One region of the Pilosibacter sp. NGB245 genome, then DNA from elsewhere that is predicted to be linked to it. Evidence: riboswitches for the same ligand, from Rfam matches in the RefSeq annotation. Region 1 holds a riboswitch; the other holds the start of a gene.
The links. A riboswitch is a leader RNA that binds a small molecule or an ion and turns the genes downstream of it on or off. The one in region 1 is predicted to bind cobalamin.
Positions count from the first base shown of each region.

Region 2: linked by a shared signal. The riboswitch ahead of ACXMYH_RS00610 (ABC transporter substrate-binding protein) and the one ahead of ACXMYH_RS08530 (sirohydrochlorin cobaltochelatase) in region 1 are both predicted to bind cobalamin.

Region 1 covers NZ_CM171584.1:1,900,776-1,908,696, forward strand. The annotation lists gene ACXMYH_RS08510 (ABC transporter ATP-binding protein) at 1-1,074, opposite strand, end outside; gene ACXMYH_RS08515 (FecCD family ABC transporter permease) at 1,145-2,155, opposite strand; gene ACXMYH_RS08520 (ABC transporter substrate-binding protein) at 2,342-3,580, opposite strand; gene ACXMYH_RS08525 (hypothetical protein) at 3,631-4,569, opposite strand; gene ACXMYH_RS08530 (sirohydrochlorin cobaltochelatase) at 4,719-5,744, opposite strand; cobalamin riboswitch at 5,800-5,998, opposite strand; gene ACXMYH_RS08535 (chloride channel protein) at 6,242-7,492, opposite strand; gene ilvA (threonine ammonia-lyase) at 7,626-7,921, opposite strand, start outside.
Region 2 covers NZ_CM171584.1:135,513-143,433, forward strand. The annotation lists gene ACXMYH_RS00595 (hypothetical protein) at 1-191, shown strand, start outside; gene ACXMYH_RS00600 (GNAT family N-acetyltransferase) at 198-743, shown strand; gene yfcE (phosphodiesterase) at 834-1,382, shown strand; cobalamin riboswitch at 1,439-1,678, shown strand; gene ACXMYH_RS00610 (ABC transporter substrate-binding protein) at 2,002-3,645, shown strand; gene ACXMYH_RS00615 (ABC transporter permease) at 3,651-4,604, shown strand; gene ACXMYH_RS00620 (ABC transporter permease) at 4,601-5,440, shown strand; gene ACXMYH_RS00625 (ABC transporter ATP-binding protein) at 5,548-6,519, shown strand; gene ACXMYH_RS00630 (ABC transporter ATP-binding protein) at 6,512-7,228, shown strand; gene ACXMYH_RS00635 (gamma-glutamyltransferase family protein) at 7,423-7,921, shown strand, end outside.

The DNA of each region.
Region 1 (7,921 bases):
TTCCTTCGCAGACCGCCAAAGCTCGCGGTTCCTGCTGTTCATGGTCCCGAAGACTGTGAGCGGGCAGAGAACGGCTTCGCAGGAATCCAGAAGTTTTTCTGCCTGAAGATACGCCTGCTCTCCCACCGGCTCAAACGGGATCTCGGAGACCACCTCTGCCGCCAGCGCCATCGCCGTCTGGTACTCCACATCATTTTCATGGATGACCCCGGCTGCAAACGCGATCCCGGCTCTGTTTAAGGCGTGGTATACAGGGATCCCGCTCCCCATCCCGCCGATGACAAACACCTTCGGAGTTCCGTCTGTCCGCGGAAGCTCCGGAAATCCAAGCGAAGTCAGATAGCTCCCGTGCCGGATCCCGTAGAGGTTCGCGATATACTCCTTTTCAAACACTTCCTCCGGGGTTCCTGCTCTTCCGATCGTCCCGTGTTCCGCACAGAGCACGTAATCGGAGATCCGCTCCGCAAGGTCCAGCTCGTGGAGCGACATCAGGATTGCCATATTTCTTTCGTGAACCAGCCGTTTCAAAATATCAAGGAGCTCGAGTTTATGCCGGATATCAAGAAAGGAGGTCGGCTCATCGAGGACCAGGAGTTCCGGTTCCTGGCAGATGGCGCGAGCCAGAAGAACGCGCTGCTTCTGTCCATCACTCGTGTTCCGGAACAGGATGTCCGCAAGGTCTTCGCACTGCACCATGGAAAGGGCGTCCCGGACTTTTTTCTTATCTTCCCCGGACAGGATCCCGAACCGGCCGGTATACGGATACCGCCCGGCAGCGGCCACATCAAAACACGTCATAAGCTCCGGATCCGGCCGCCCGGTCATGACCACGGCAGTCTTTTTCGCAAACTCATGGTCGGAATATTCCCCGATCCCCCTGCCGTCCAGATAAACACTCCCGCCCAGAGGAGAAAGCTCACGGATGATGCTCTTTAAGATCGTGGACTTTCCGGCCCCGTTCGGTCCGATCAGCGTGACGATGGAGCCGCGGCGGATGTTCATGGAAATATCGGAAATGATCGGTTTTCCGCGGTATCCGACGGTCAGGCAGTCGGCTGTCAGGTAGGTCTTCATACGTTCTCCTTTCATGCTGCTCACAGGCTGATAAGCTGTGGTCTACAAGCTGCTCCATACTTTCCCGGTATCAGCGTTTTGCCCTCTTTATCATCATCACGATCACCACCGGCGCTCCGAACACTGCGGTCACGGAACTGATGGAGAGCTCCGTAGGCGCGAATAATGTCCTCGCCAGCAGATCGCTGAACAGGCAGAAAACAGCCCCGCCGAGGAAACATCCCGGGATCACAATGATCGGCTTCGCGGTCTTAAAAAGCTGCCGGATCACATGGGGCACCGCGATCCCGACGAATGAGACCGGACCGGCAAACGCAGTCACTGTGGCTGAGAGGATGCTGGACAAAAGGATCAGTTCGATCCGGAACCGTCTGATATTGACTCCCATGTTTCTCGCGTAGACTTCTCCCAGCTGGTAAGCTCCCATGGCTTTTGAGAGCAGCATGGAACCAAGAAACGCCGCTGTGACTACAAGGGAGCTGATCTTCACCCCATCCATCGAGATCCCGGAAAAGCTTCCCATGGACCAGTTGTGGAGATTTACGATATTCGAATCATCCGCGAACGTCACGATAAAATCCGTGGCCGCAGAACAGATATAGCCGATCATAATGCCGCTGACCACTAACATGGACATCTGAGGGATCTTTTTTGAGACCGTCAGGACAAAGCCCATGGACACCATGGCGCCGAGAAATGCCGCAAGGATCATGGTCCAGGAATTCATGATCAGTCCCTGTCCGAGGAACACGACCATAAAGACCGATACGACAAGCTTTGCTCCGGACGAGATCCCGAGGACGAAAGGTCCTGCGATCGGATTTGAGAAAAATGTCTGTAAGAGAAAACCGGATACGGAGAGTGCTCCGCCGAGGGTCAGGGCAGCGAGCATTCTCGGAAGCCGGATATCAAAGAGGATATGCCGGACCATATCGGTCCCCTCTTTCGCCGTCAGGGCCGCGAGGAGATCTGCTGCCGATACCCGCACGCTGCCGACCGCCAGGCTCAAAAAGCCGAGTCCTCCGAGCAGCACGATCAGGAGCAGATAGGCGCGGATGATCCGCTTTGTCTGAACTTCCATAGCTTCCATGTCTCCTTTCATCGACCGCGGTTTTTAAGCTGTTTTGTAACTATTCAATAGGTCAGCGCACTTGCTGCGCTGACCGTAATAAAACACAGGCTTGAAGGCAAAAATCCCATCAGCGAAGCCGATTTGGAATGGATTTTTGCTCGTAACTGTGAGGGTACTGAACAGTTACGTTGTTTTTTATTTCAGCTGGTGCAGATACGTGAACGCATACTCCCGGTTTCCGGAGAACACTGCATTCATGTCCCGGATCATGTCCCCGAGCCCCATGGTCTCCTGGAACATGTTTTTCCCGGTACACCAGACATTGCCCTCTTTCACCGCCTTGAAATCCGCAAAGAGCTGGTTTTTTGCACACAGTTCGTCGATCGTGGTAAGTTCCCCGTCGATCGTGCTGTTGTAGATCAGGACATCCGCGTCTTTTGCGGCGGCATAGAAAGACTCAAAATCCATGTTCATCGTGGAAAGCGCATTCTCACCGGTCCCGGCATTTTCCGGCACATACGTTCCTCCGGCGATATCGATCATCTTCGCGATATAATCCCCGTTCTTCCGGACATTGACGCTTCCGGAATTTGTCACATAGAAAAATGCAGCTGTCTTTCCGGACGGTTTCATGGCGAGGACATCCGACAGAGCATTCATATTTTCCTGAAAGATCTGATCGGCCTCCTCCTCTTTTCCCGTCAGAAGACCATAGAGGCGGATCCACTCCATTCTCCCGAGCGGATGACTCTCATAGCTGGACCGCTCCACGAGGACCGGGATCCCGAGGCGTTCCAGCTGTTCCTTGACCTCCGGGGTATGGTAGATCATCGTGGATTCCACTGCAAGCTCACAGGAGCTGCTTACGATCGTTTCGTAATCCGGTGCGCTGTACTTTCCTGCATAGGCAATCTTTCCCTCTTCCATCGCAGTTTTCGCCTCCGGAAGGTACCATCCGGTCTCCTTTGTCCCGGAAAGTGCAATGGAATCCAGGGCATCCAGGCGGATAAAATCATCCATGGCGGAGGTCGCCACAAGATAGATATTTTTTACCGGTTTATGAAGGACCGTGATCGAAGCCGGAAGTCCGTCAGGCGCGGACACACCTTCCGGCAGCAGGAGAAACTGATCCGCATCCCCGATGGTGATGAGGGCGATGCCGTCCTCATAATAGTCTGCTGAAAACTGGTCGGCGTAGAGAAGATCCATGGAGCCTGTCGGGGACATCTCCTCCCAGTTAAGAACCGGCAGATCTTTGTTTTGCTGAGCCTGAAGATTTTCCTCACTGCCATCCACGGAAGCGGTCGTGTGGTTTTCCCCTGTAGACGGCGCGGCCGTCCCGGGTTCCGTTTTTTTCGAACAGCCGGAGCAGGCAAACGCAGCAGTCATGAGGATTGCCGCAGCCAGAACAGATCTAAAAAGTGTATAACGCACCCGCGTCCTTCTTTTCTGCTTCCTGGGATCAATTTGTCTTCTTTCCATATTTACTGTTTCTGCTCCGCCAGGGTACTGGAATCAAAGGTCAGCGTATACTCGATCTCATGAGGCGTGCTCATGGCAGTTGTATCCGCAAAGATCGTAAGCGGGCTGTCAAATCCAGCTACCGGGATCACAAATGTGGAGTTTCCCTCTGTATTAACCGGGAGGAATTTCTCTTCCTCTACCCGCACATAGTCATAATTGGAGCTGCTCCAGATGATCGTCGCCTCCGCTTTTCCGTCTTTGATCTCGATCACAGCCGGAGATTCCACGGATGCACGTCCGGATCCGCCGCTCAGGGAGACTTCCGCGGTGTAAGTTCCATCCGCAAGGGAGAGATCCTGGACGGTTTTTAAGGAAGAATTGAGAAGCGCGTCTGCCGGGATCCCGGATGCCTCAAAGACAAGCTCCCTGTCATACCATTTCTCTTTTTTCTTGCTGAATGCAGCGCACGGAAGCACCTCATTTAAGGCCTTGACCGGAACAGTAAAGCTGTGTGTTCCGTCAGAATTCTCCTCGAAAGGAATCCGGTCTGTCTCCGCGGTCTTTGCAGCCTCCTCTCCGGTTCCCATATAGACATACAGGTATCCGGTCCCGCCCATCGTCATTTTCGCGGTCATGGCGCCGTCTTTGACTGTCAGCGTACAGGATGTGATCTTAAACATGGAAGAGCTGGACTCCACGGAAATCTCGTAGGTTCCCTCTTTCAGATCCTCTGCAGATACCGGGACGAGTCCCGTCGTGTCAAGTGTCTGTTCTGCGGCAGTCTCCTCGCCGGAAGCAACGGCTGCCTTTGTCTCATCGGCCGAAGCAGTTTCCGCTGTTGTTTCCGCCGTGGTCTCTGCAGAAGCAGCTGTCGTTTCTGCCGACCCGGACTGTCCGCAGGCTGTGGACAGAGCGCAGACAACTGCGAGTGCTAATGAAAATTGTTTTAATTTACGCATAAAGTTTTCTCTCCTTTTGTAACCGGAAATCATCGGGGCATCCTGGACGGTTTCCTGAAGTTCCTTTCGCAGGCTGGAGTTTCCCGCAAGTGCACCTCCGGTTATATAAAAAGGCGGCCGAATCCTCGACCGCCCATATCTAAACATTCTTATTTTGCGAGACTGTCCACTGCAGCCTGGGCATGCTGTACGAAGAGCTGCTGGATCGGCTCAAGCTCACCAAGACCTCTTACAAGGCAGGTTACCTCATAGCCTGCAGCCTCAAACTGGCTCTTCCAGGAGTCATCGTCGTCACCGGCCATATCGTTGTTTGCGTGGTCACCTGCTACGATCATAAGCGGCTCAAGAACAACTTTCTTGTAGGAACCTTCCTTTACCTGATTGATGACATCTTCACAGGACGGAGTTGCCTCAACGGTACCTACATAGTAGTTGTCAAAGCCCTCTTCCTTTAACATATCCTGCATTTTCTGGTAAACGGCGTTGGAATCAGCCTCTGTGCCGTGACCCATGAAGCAGATCGCGGTCTCACCGTCATCGTACTCTTTTGTTGCGTCTGTGATCGCGGAGATCACTGCCTTGAAGTCATCATCAGAAGTTAAGAGCGGCTCACCGACAGCAACCTGCTCGAAAGCGTCGGAATTATCAGCTAACTCGTTTACAAGATCTGTGTACTCAAGACCGTTCATAAGGTGGGTCGGCTGTACAACGAGAGTCTTGACACCGTTGTCAACAGCGCGGTTTAAAGCCTCTGTCACGTTATCGATCGAAACATTGTCTCTCTTTTTTACATGGTCAATGATGATCTGGCTTGTGAAACCTCTTCTTACGGAGTAATCCGGGAGTGCATTTTCGATCGCATTCTCGATCGCGCCGACTGTCAGTCTTCTGCTGTCATTGTAGCTTGTACCAAAGCTCACAACAAGAAGTTCTTTCTCGCCGATCTCATCCTGATTTCTTGTGTTATCCATGGAAGCGTCTCCTGTATTGTAGTTTTCCTCGTCCTCTTCTGCAGCTGCTGTCTCTGCGGCTGTAGTCTCCTCAGCTGTTGTCTCTGCAACGGTTGTGGTCTCCGCAGCTGTTGTCGCTGCTGTCTGGCTTCCGGAGCATCCGGAAAGGATCGCCATGGATACGGCTGCCGCTGTCATAACGGCGTAGATGTTTGCTTTTCTCATTTACTCTTCTCCTCGCTTGAAAAATGATTTTTTAAGGTCCCCGGCTGGTTTTTCCCCTCCAAACGAACATCCGGCAGGTTTCCTGGCTCATCCATCATCATGCATGAAACGCCTTCCCGGCAGGTTTCGCCAGTGACTGTCCGCATAACACGGACAATATTCATGCACTCCGGATCTACAGTGACGGGCTCGCACAGGCGTCTGACCTGTTTCCCTTTTAACTCTCAGAGATCGCCGTTTGGGATATCGTACAACCATCCTCCGGCGGTCTGTGACAGCACCGCATGTAAATAGACCTGTGTCATTTATCATAACACCTTGGCAGTAAAAAAGCAACCGGATATCCCGACAATATTCACATCCGGTCCCGATCAATGGATACCCTGCGGGATTTCCGATCTGAAAATCCCCGGTCATCGGGTTCTGCAAATATTTTCCGAAATATCCGATTGCTTTTGATCATTTTTTCTAACTGAATCCCCGGAACCGGACCTTGATCAGTGGGCTTTCCGGTTGATGAACTCGGTCTTTGTCTTTGAATATGTGAACTTCTGGCTGCTGTAGAGCCCGTAATATCCCGACAGTGTGAAGCTGATGGCAACGGCAACCGCAAAATACGGCATCGCCTCAAAGCCGAAGAGCTCGAAGCCGAGGAACATGGTCGCGATCGGGCAGTTTGTGACGCCGACGAAGGTGGCGAGCATGCCTGCTGCCGCACACAGGGACGGTTCAAAGCCTGTGAGCAGTCCGAACGTGCACCCGAATGTGGATCCCACTGCCAGTGTGGGAACGATCTCTCCGCCCTTAAAGCCGCCGCCGAGGGCCACCGCCGTGAAGACCATCTTGAAGAAGAACGCCAGGTATCCGGCATCTCCTTCCACCGCCTGTTCCACAAGATTAAATCCGGCTCCGCAGTAATCCCTGCCGAACACCAGCGCGAGTCCGATGGAAAGTACTGCTGCCACAAGAATGCGCAGATAAACGTTGTCGATCTTTTTCTTGTAGAGATGCTGGGTCTCATGGAGCAGGATGCAGAAGCAGACGCTTAAAAGCGCACAGGCCAGTCCGAGTCCGACGGTGTAGAGCGCCGGTACAAGGGAAAATTCCGGAACATGGAGGATCTGGAACGCTTCCCCGTGAAGTCCGAGCGCACCGGAAATCTGGGCACCGATGAAGGAGGCAAAGACACACGGCACGAGAGCCGCGTAATAAGCGACACCGATGCTGATGACCTCGATTCCGAACATGGCGGCAGCCAGAGGCGTCCCAAAGATCGCCCCGAAACAGCCGCTCATGCCGCTCATGATCATGACTTTTTTGTCCCTCTCATCCATATGGAAGAGATCCCCGAGATAATTTCCGATGCAGCCGCCGATCTGTAAGGCAGCTCCCTCTTTGCCGGCAGACGCGCCGACCGCCTGGCTTAAGATCGTGGAGACAAAGATACACGGCAGGGTCGTCATATGGATCTTCTCGTTGGATGAGATCGACTCCAGGATCAGGTTCGTCCCGCGGTTTCCGATCTCGTGGAACATCTGGTGAAGAAGGACGATCAGAACACCTGCCACGGGCATGAGATACAGCATAAAGCTGTAAGTTTTAAACAGCCGCTGAGCGTAGATGACCCCGTATCCGAAAACGGTCCCGATGAGACCGCAGACGGTTCCCATTACAATAGAAATCGCGGTCCAGCGGAGAAAATACAGGATATTCTTGCTGAGAGCAGTATGAGTTTCGCTTCTGTACATACATTTTCCCCTTATTCAGCAGACCGTCGGGCATTTCACGAAGTTTGACAAATTGATATATGCCTGACCGCGTTCCATGACCGGCGGTCCGTTCATCACACCTCCCGCAGAGGCGGGAGAATCCCTGGTATCATTACATATAAATTCCGGAAGTCTTGGAGATTACCGGGCAGTAGCCCGCTGTTTCCAGAGCCTTGATGATCTGATCCTTGTGCTCAGTTCCGAAGGACTCTAATGTGATCGTAAGTTCCACACCCGCTGCGCGGTTTACATTTGCGAATACGTTGTGCTCGAGCTTGATCACGTTGCCCTGCTCTTTTGCGATCAGTGCAGAAACAGCTGCCAGCTGGCCAGGCTTATCCGGAAGCATCACGCTTACCGTGAAGATACGGTCTCTCTGCATCAGTCCGTTCTGGACAACTGTCGCCA
Region 2 (7,921 bases), 1.8 Mb from region 1:
AAGATGATTACGGCTGTGAGGAACGCTCTGCAGGGGCAAAGAAAACCGTTCTCGTCCGGCTGAAAGACGCTAAGGAAAGCGAGCGGATGATCCGTCAGGAAGATGACTGGCTTTATGAGCAGGGGATTGATGAAGGTGATCTGGTAGTATTAACGGAGAATCACCTGTATAAGAAAATGGAAGAGAGGTAAATAAAGATGGAATTACAGACAAAACGACTGATTTTAAGACCATGGCAGGAGAGCGATGCAGAGAGCTGCTATGAATGCGCGAAAGACCCGCAGGTCGGTCCATCTGCCGGCTGGCCGGTACACACGAGTGTGGAGAACAGCAGAGAGACGATTAAAAACGTATTGTCGGCCGATGGAACGTATGCGGTCGTATTAAAAGCTTCCGGAAAACCGGTCGGCTGCGCGGGATTAACTGTGGGAGCTGCCAGCAATTTAAAGCTTCCGGAAGATGAAGGTGAGATTGGCTGCTGGCTCGGCGTTCCGTACTGGGGACAGGGAATCATCCCGGAGGCAGTACAGGAGCTGATCCGTTATGGATTTGAGGATCTGGGATTAAAACGGATCTGGTATGCGTTTTTTGATGGGAATGAAAAATCAAAGCGCGTGGCGGAGAAATGCGGATTCAGCTATCATCACACGAATGAAAACCTGGAGTGGAAATTACTGAACAGGACAGTTACAGAGCATGTGTATGTTCTTGACAGGCATAGAAAGTTATCTGGTGCGCAGTAATTCTGAGAGAAATTTGTCAGCTTGCGCTGACAGGAATTAAACGCCAAGCCTTACGTGTGCTCGACTTAAAAGAAAGAAGGAACCCCGAGAATGAAAAAACTTATGATCGCGTCCGACATCCACGGCTCCGCATACTATTGCCGGAAAATGCTGGAGGCATTTGACCGGGAACAGGCAGACCGCCTGTTGCTTTTGGGCGATATTTTGTACCATGGACCGAGAAATGATCTTCCGAAAGAGTATGCGCCGAAGGAAGTCATCAAAATGTTAAATGAGCAGAAAACGAAAATCTTCTGTGTCCGCGGAAACTGCGATACGGAGGTTGACCAGATGGTGCTGGAGTTCCCGATCCTTGCGGATTACGCGGTATTTCCGGCGGCAGACCGCCTGATCTACGCTACTCATGGCCATCACTTTCATATGAACCAGCTCCCGCCTCTCCAGCCGGGAGACATTCTCCTCCACGGCCACACGCACATTCCGGCGTGGGAACCGTTCGGGGATGGAAATCTGTACCTGAATCCGGGTTCCGTGTCGATCCCGAAAGCGGAAAGTGAACATAGCTATATGCTCCTTCAGGATGGGAAAGTGATCTGGAAAACACTGGAAGGAACTGCTTATCATAGTGAATGTTTATAAAAACGTCTCAATGGTCCTTGCATAATAAACCCGAAGATGCTAAAATATCTCCCATAACAATTGAAGAGGCATCCGGTGCTGCTGCCGCCCTGAAGGGGGCGGACAGCAGGTAAAAGGGAAACAGGTGAAAGACCTGTGCGATCTCGTCACTGTGAGCAGGGAATACAAAGCCATGCGCGAACGCGCGGTCACTGAAAAAACGGAGCAGCCTGACAGGACTGTTTTGAAATATTTGGGAAGGCGGCTTTGTGTGATGATCTGTGAGTCAGGAAACCTGCCGGAATGCTGGTACAGGAAGAAAAATTCCAGATCACGAGGCATTGATCGTACCGTTTATATGTCGGCTAATTCCAGCGGACATCTTTTTCTGATGCTTAAGCATTCGGTATTCGAAAAAATTCTCAGATGGAACATCTCCATACTAACTCCGAAATTGTAAAAACAATGAAACTGTTCAGAACTTTCATGATTACGGGCAAAAAATGTATTTCAGATGGCTGAACCAATAGGACTTTTGCTTTAAAACCAATGGGGTTATTACAGTCGGCGCAGCAAGTGCGCAGGCCTGGTGAACAGTTGCAAAAAAACATTATAATCTTTACACAACATGGAGGACAACATGAAGAAGAAACATGTAAGTCTGCTCTTAGCGGCAGCAATGGCGGCATCCGTAATTTCCGGATGCGGAAGCAGCGCGAATAACAGCACGGCTGAGACGACAAAAGCAGAAGGAGCTGCAGCGGAGACAACGGCTGCAGGAGAGACAGAAGCCACAGCAGAGGCAGTGGAAGACATAGAGAAAAACGAGACAGATGAGGTTGTCATCGCGACTCCGCGTGATGCTGTGCAGGGAAGCGGCGATGCGTATTACTGCTGGGAAGGCGCTTATGTATGGGAAGCTCTCACAGCAAACAACGGTGGTGTGATCGATCCGTGGCTTGCAAAATCCTGGGAGCACAACGATGACTGTACCGAGTGGACTTTCAGCCTGCGCGATGACGCATATTTTACAGACGGTGTTCAGTTTAATGCCGATGTGTGCCTGAAAAACATTGAGCGTTGGGGCCATGGGATCAATTCTACATACACAACACTCAGCATCGAAAAATCTCTCCCGAATCTCGACAAGATGGAGAAAGTCGACGACTTCACTGTAAAGTTCACATTTACACAGCCGATCACAACACTTGAGTATGTCCTTTCCGACTATGGCAGCCCGATGTACAGCCCGAACTGCTTCGACGAGGAGACAGGTGTGATCTCCGACTATGCGATCGGAACCGGTCCATATAAGATCGTTGACCATGTGGAGTCCGAGTATGTGACACTTGAGAGAAATGACAACTATTATGGCGAGAACGGCAAGGTAAAGACCTTCAAGATCCGCTGCATCCCGGATGCCGAGACTCGTGTATCCGCGTTAAAATCCGGCGAAGTCATGGGACTTGCAGACAACGGCGCGATCACCATGGATGCTGCAAAGAATCTCTGCGACACAGACTCCAACTTTGAGATGGACAGCACTCCGAGCCATATGACTGAGTACATCATGTTCAACGATAAAAACGAGTACCTTGCGGATAAGCGCATGAGAGAGGCGTTCAACCTTGCGACAGACCGCGACAGCATCTGCAGTGTGATCTACGGAGGACTTTTACAGCCGGCATACTCCTTCTTAAGCACCCAGTCCACCTTCCATCTGGACATCCAGGGAACTTATGATATGGAGAAGGCAAAATCTCTCGCAAAAGAAGTTCTCGGAGACAAGACGGCCGACATGACCATGATCATCCGTTCCAGCACCGCGTCCGATTACAACTGCAAGGCTGTTGCAGAATACTTAAAGCAGGTTTACGCGGGGCTTGGCGTCAACATCAATATTGAGATCGTGGACTCCTCCCTCTACAAAGAGAGACAGCAGGAAGGCACCTACGACATGACACTTACTGTATTCGGTATCAACAATGCGGATCCGACTTCCACATTTAAGCAGTACTTCGCAAGCGAAGGAAACAGCAACACGACATTAAACTACAACTACTACAACGAGAAGATCGATGAACTTGTCGCAAAAGCTCCGACGATCGCTGATGTGAGCGAGCGCAGCAAGATCTATGATGAGATCCAGCAGGAACTCTTCGATGACAGCGCGTGCGTTCCGATCTGCTACCAGATCAACGTAAACATCCACAACAAGGCGATCACACACTATGCAGGAAAGACCTTCGGTGTTGGACTTCCGACAATTTCCTGGGTGAAATAATCAATATGTCACTTTTAAAGTACATCCTGAAAAAAATGCTGATGCTTTTGCCGGTGCTCGTCGGGATCAGTATCATTGCATTTGCACTTGGGATCATGTCACCGGGGGATCCGGTGGACCAGGTGTTAAATCCAAACGGAAACGAATCCTACACGCAGGAAGAATATGATGCCATGGCTGCAAAGATGGGGCTGGACCAGCCTGCCGTCGTCCAGTATTTTAACTGGGTCGACGGCCTGGCTCACGGCGATCTGGGCAGGTCCTTTTTCACGAACAAAAGTGTCATGGACCAGCTCGCAAAGCGGATCCCGATCTCATTGAAGCTTGCGGGTTTCAGCATGATCCTGACCATCGTGTTCGGTGTGGGATTCGGAGTCCTGATGGCGGTGGGAAAAGACCGGCTGCCGGATCATGTGCTGGGAACATTTTCAACGGTTGCATTGTCCGTTCCGGGGTTCTGGATCGCCATTGTCCTGATCTTTATCTTTGCGGAACAGTGGAAGATCCTGCCGAGCAGCGGGATCTCCGACGGCTCCGGCTTTATTCTTCCGGCGGTCACGCTGGCACTCCCGAGCATCGGAGTCTGTGCGAGACTGACAAGGAGCGCGATCCTCGATGAGATAGGAAGACAGTACATGACTGTGGCGGATGCAAAAGGAATGAGCCGCCGCCGCGCAGTGGTCCGCCATGCGTTCGGAAACGCGCTGATCCCGATCATCACCTACCTGGGAACCCATATGGCGGGCATCATCGGCGGCGCCTCGATCGTGGAGACGATCTTTGCAATCCCCGGGATCGGAAGCTACGCGATCGCGGGTGTGCAGTCGAAGGATTACTATGTGGTGCAGGCGTATGTTCTGTTTTCAGGCTGTATCTATGTGCTGACAAACATTCTGATCGACCTGATCTATATCGCACTTGATCCGAAGATCCGGGCGGGAGAGGCGGTGGAATCATGAATAAATTAAAGGAACTCCACCTGTCAGGGAAAGCAAAGACCGGTCTGGTGATCTTATTATTGATCCTTTTGACCAGTGTACTCGCGCCGGTCCTTGCTCCCTATGATCCGCTGGTCTCGAACCTGTCGGAAGCGCTTCAGAAACCGTCTGCCGCGCATCTTTTAGGCACGGATAATATCGGAAGAGATACGCTGAGCCGTGTTCTCTACGGCGGAAGACAGTCGATCCTTCTCGCCCTGGTGGCGACCGTCCTCTCGATGCTGCTCGGTTTTGCACTGGGACTTTTCGCGGGATATTTCGGCGGCTGGATCGACGGGATCATCACGACGATCTCCAGCATTTTCCAGGGACTTCCCGGCTTGACGCTGATGATCGCGGTGGCCGGACTTCTTGGACAGGGCGTGAAGAGCATGCTGATCGCGATCGTGATCAATTCCTGGGTCGGATTTTCCAGGATCGTCCGCGGTGAAGTCATGAAACTGAAACAGGAGAGCTTTATTAAAGGACTGAGAACCATCGGAGCCGGAGACCTCCGGATCCTGTTCCTGCATATTTCTCCGAATATTTTAGGAACTCTGAGCGTCCTTTTTGCCACCAGGATCGCCGGAAATGTGATCTCGGTGGCGTCCATGAGTTATCTTGGTCTGGGACTTCAGCCCCCGACACCGGACTGGGGCGTCATGATCAACGATGCGAGACAGTATTTCCGCCAGGAACCGCTGCTCGTCATCGCTCCGGGACTCTGTATTTTGCTTCTTTCCCTCAGCATCAACCTTCTGGCAGATGAACTGCGTGACCGGCTGGATGTGCGGAAAGATGTGATGAAGACGATGTGATGTCGGAAAGCATGCAAAGAAAGGCAAAATTTCCTCAGCATAGCTGAGCCGGAACAGATTTTTGCCTGTAACTGTGAAAAAACGGAACAGCCAGGAGAGAAGATCAGATGGAAGATAAAAAAGAATGGAAAACAGAAGAAAAAAGTGACATTGAGATCCGCGACCTCTCCGTCACCTTCCAGGACGGCGGCGAGATGATCCATGCCATGGAAGATGTCAGCGCATACTTTCCGTCGGGCAGTGTCACAGGACTCATCGGGGAGAGCGGAAGCGGAAAATCGCTTTTAGGCATGTCCATCCTGGGACTTCTCTCCGGGCAGGCCCGGGTGGAAGGAAGCTGTATGTATAAAGGGATGGATTTGTACCGGCTGCCGGAAAAAGAGATGCAGAAGATCCGTGGAAAAGAGATCGCCCTGATCCCACAGAATCCCACGGAATCCTTAAACCCGATCCGCAGGATCGGAAAACAGCTCACGGAGTGCATGACAGTCCACGGAAATAAGGACAAAGAGCTTGCCGATTCCCGGAGGGATGAGTTTCTCCGCAGATTTGGCTTTTCAGATCCGGACCGGATCAACCGCGCTTACTCATTCCAGCTGAGCGGCGGCATGAACCAGCGAGTGATCTCTGCCATGGGACTCATGAACCGGCCGAAATGGGTCATCGCCGATGAGCCGACAAAAGGTCTGGATGCGATTCTCCGGCGCCAGGTCTACCGGGTCCTGAAAGAGATATCAGAGACGGACACCGAAGGCATGATCGTGATCACCCATGATATTGCCCTGGCAGGGGCATTGTGTGACCGGCTGATGGTGCTCTATAAAGGGAGCATCATGGAAGCCGGGGAGACAAAGACGATCCTTGAACATCCGGCACATCCATACACGAAAGGACTGATCGCATCGCTCCCGGGGAAGGGAATGAACCCGATCGGGCGCGCAGTGAGAAAAAAAGAGGGAAATTCCGGCTGCAGTTTTTACCCGAGATGTGTGCATGCAGTGGACGCATGCAAAAATGGACGGATCCCGGAGGCGGAACTTCCGGACGGAAGGAAAGTGAGGTGCGTCCGGTATGCTTAAAGTCAGCCATATCAGCAAGACATTTACTGGCGGGATCATTAAAAAGACCCGCGTGGAAGCGGTGAAGGACGTGTCTTTTACGGTACAGGACGGGAAAACATTCGGGATCGTAGGAAATTCCGGCTGCGGAAAATCGACGATCGCGAACATGCTCCTGTCACTGATAAAGCCGGACTCCGGAACCATCGAGATTGATGGAACGATCCAGATCATCTTCCAGCATCCGGAGACATCCCTGGATCCTGCAAAAAAGATCGGATACAGCCTGGAAGAGCCGATGATCATCCACAGGATGTATGACAAAGCGGGGAGAAAAGCGCGGGTCAGAGAACTTCTGGATCTGGTAGATCTCGGAGAGGAACTTCTGGACCGCTATCCGCACCAGATCAGCGGAGGTGAGGCGCAGAGGATCATGATCGCCCGGGCACTCTCACTGGATCCGAAGATCCTGATCCTGGATGAACCGACCAGCATGTTAGATGTCTCCGTGCAGGCCCAGGTCATGACACTCTTAAAGGAACTCCAGGAAAAGCTGGGATTGAGCTATCTGTTTATTTCCCATGACCTCGATGTGGTCCGCTGGTTCTGCGATGAGATCGCAGTGATGGAAGAAGGAAAGTTCGTGGAGACAGGGCGGACGGAGGATGTGATCGGACATCCGAAGATGGAGTTCACGAAAAAACTGGTGGAAAATTTTATACTGGAATAAAAGATACGGCGTGGAGAGAAAGTTACAGTAACGAGAGAAATTTCTACGCCGTTTTTTAGGCTGCTTTTTTATTGACATTTCATACTTTCAAGTGATACGATTCCAGCATGATAAAGCAATAAACGGACTTTCTGTTTATTGCGGTACACTTACAACCCAGGAATAAATGGCTTGATCAGGAGGAAATGGATATGCTGAAATTTGATGCGCAGAAATATGATTATCCATCACGAAGAAGTGTTGTGTACGGGAAAAAAGGTATGGTCTGCACGAGCCAGCCTTTGGCGGCCCAGGCGGGACTCGACATCATAAAACGGGGCGGAAACGCAGTTGACGCGGCGATCGCGACAGCAGCGTGCATGACAGTTCTGGAGCCGACGTCCAACGGGATCGGAAGCGACGCCTTCGCCCTGGTCTGGACAAAGGGAGAACTTCACGGGCTGAATGCCAGCGGAAGATCACCTATGGCGATCACTGCAGAAGAAGTGAAAAAACAGGGATACACCGAAATGCCGAAACGAGGCTGGATCCCGGTGATGGTCCCGGGCGCCCCGTCCGCATGGGCGGAACTCTCGGAAAAGTTTGGAAGACTTCCGCTGGAAAAGGTGCTGGAACCGGCGATCACATATGCACGCGAGGGATATCCGGTGAGTCCGGTGACATCAAAAATATGGAACAATGCATACAGAGAGT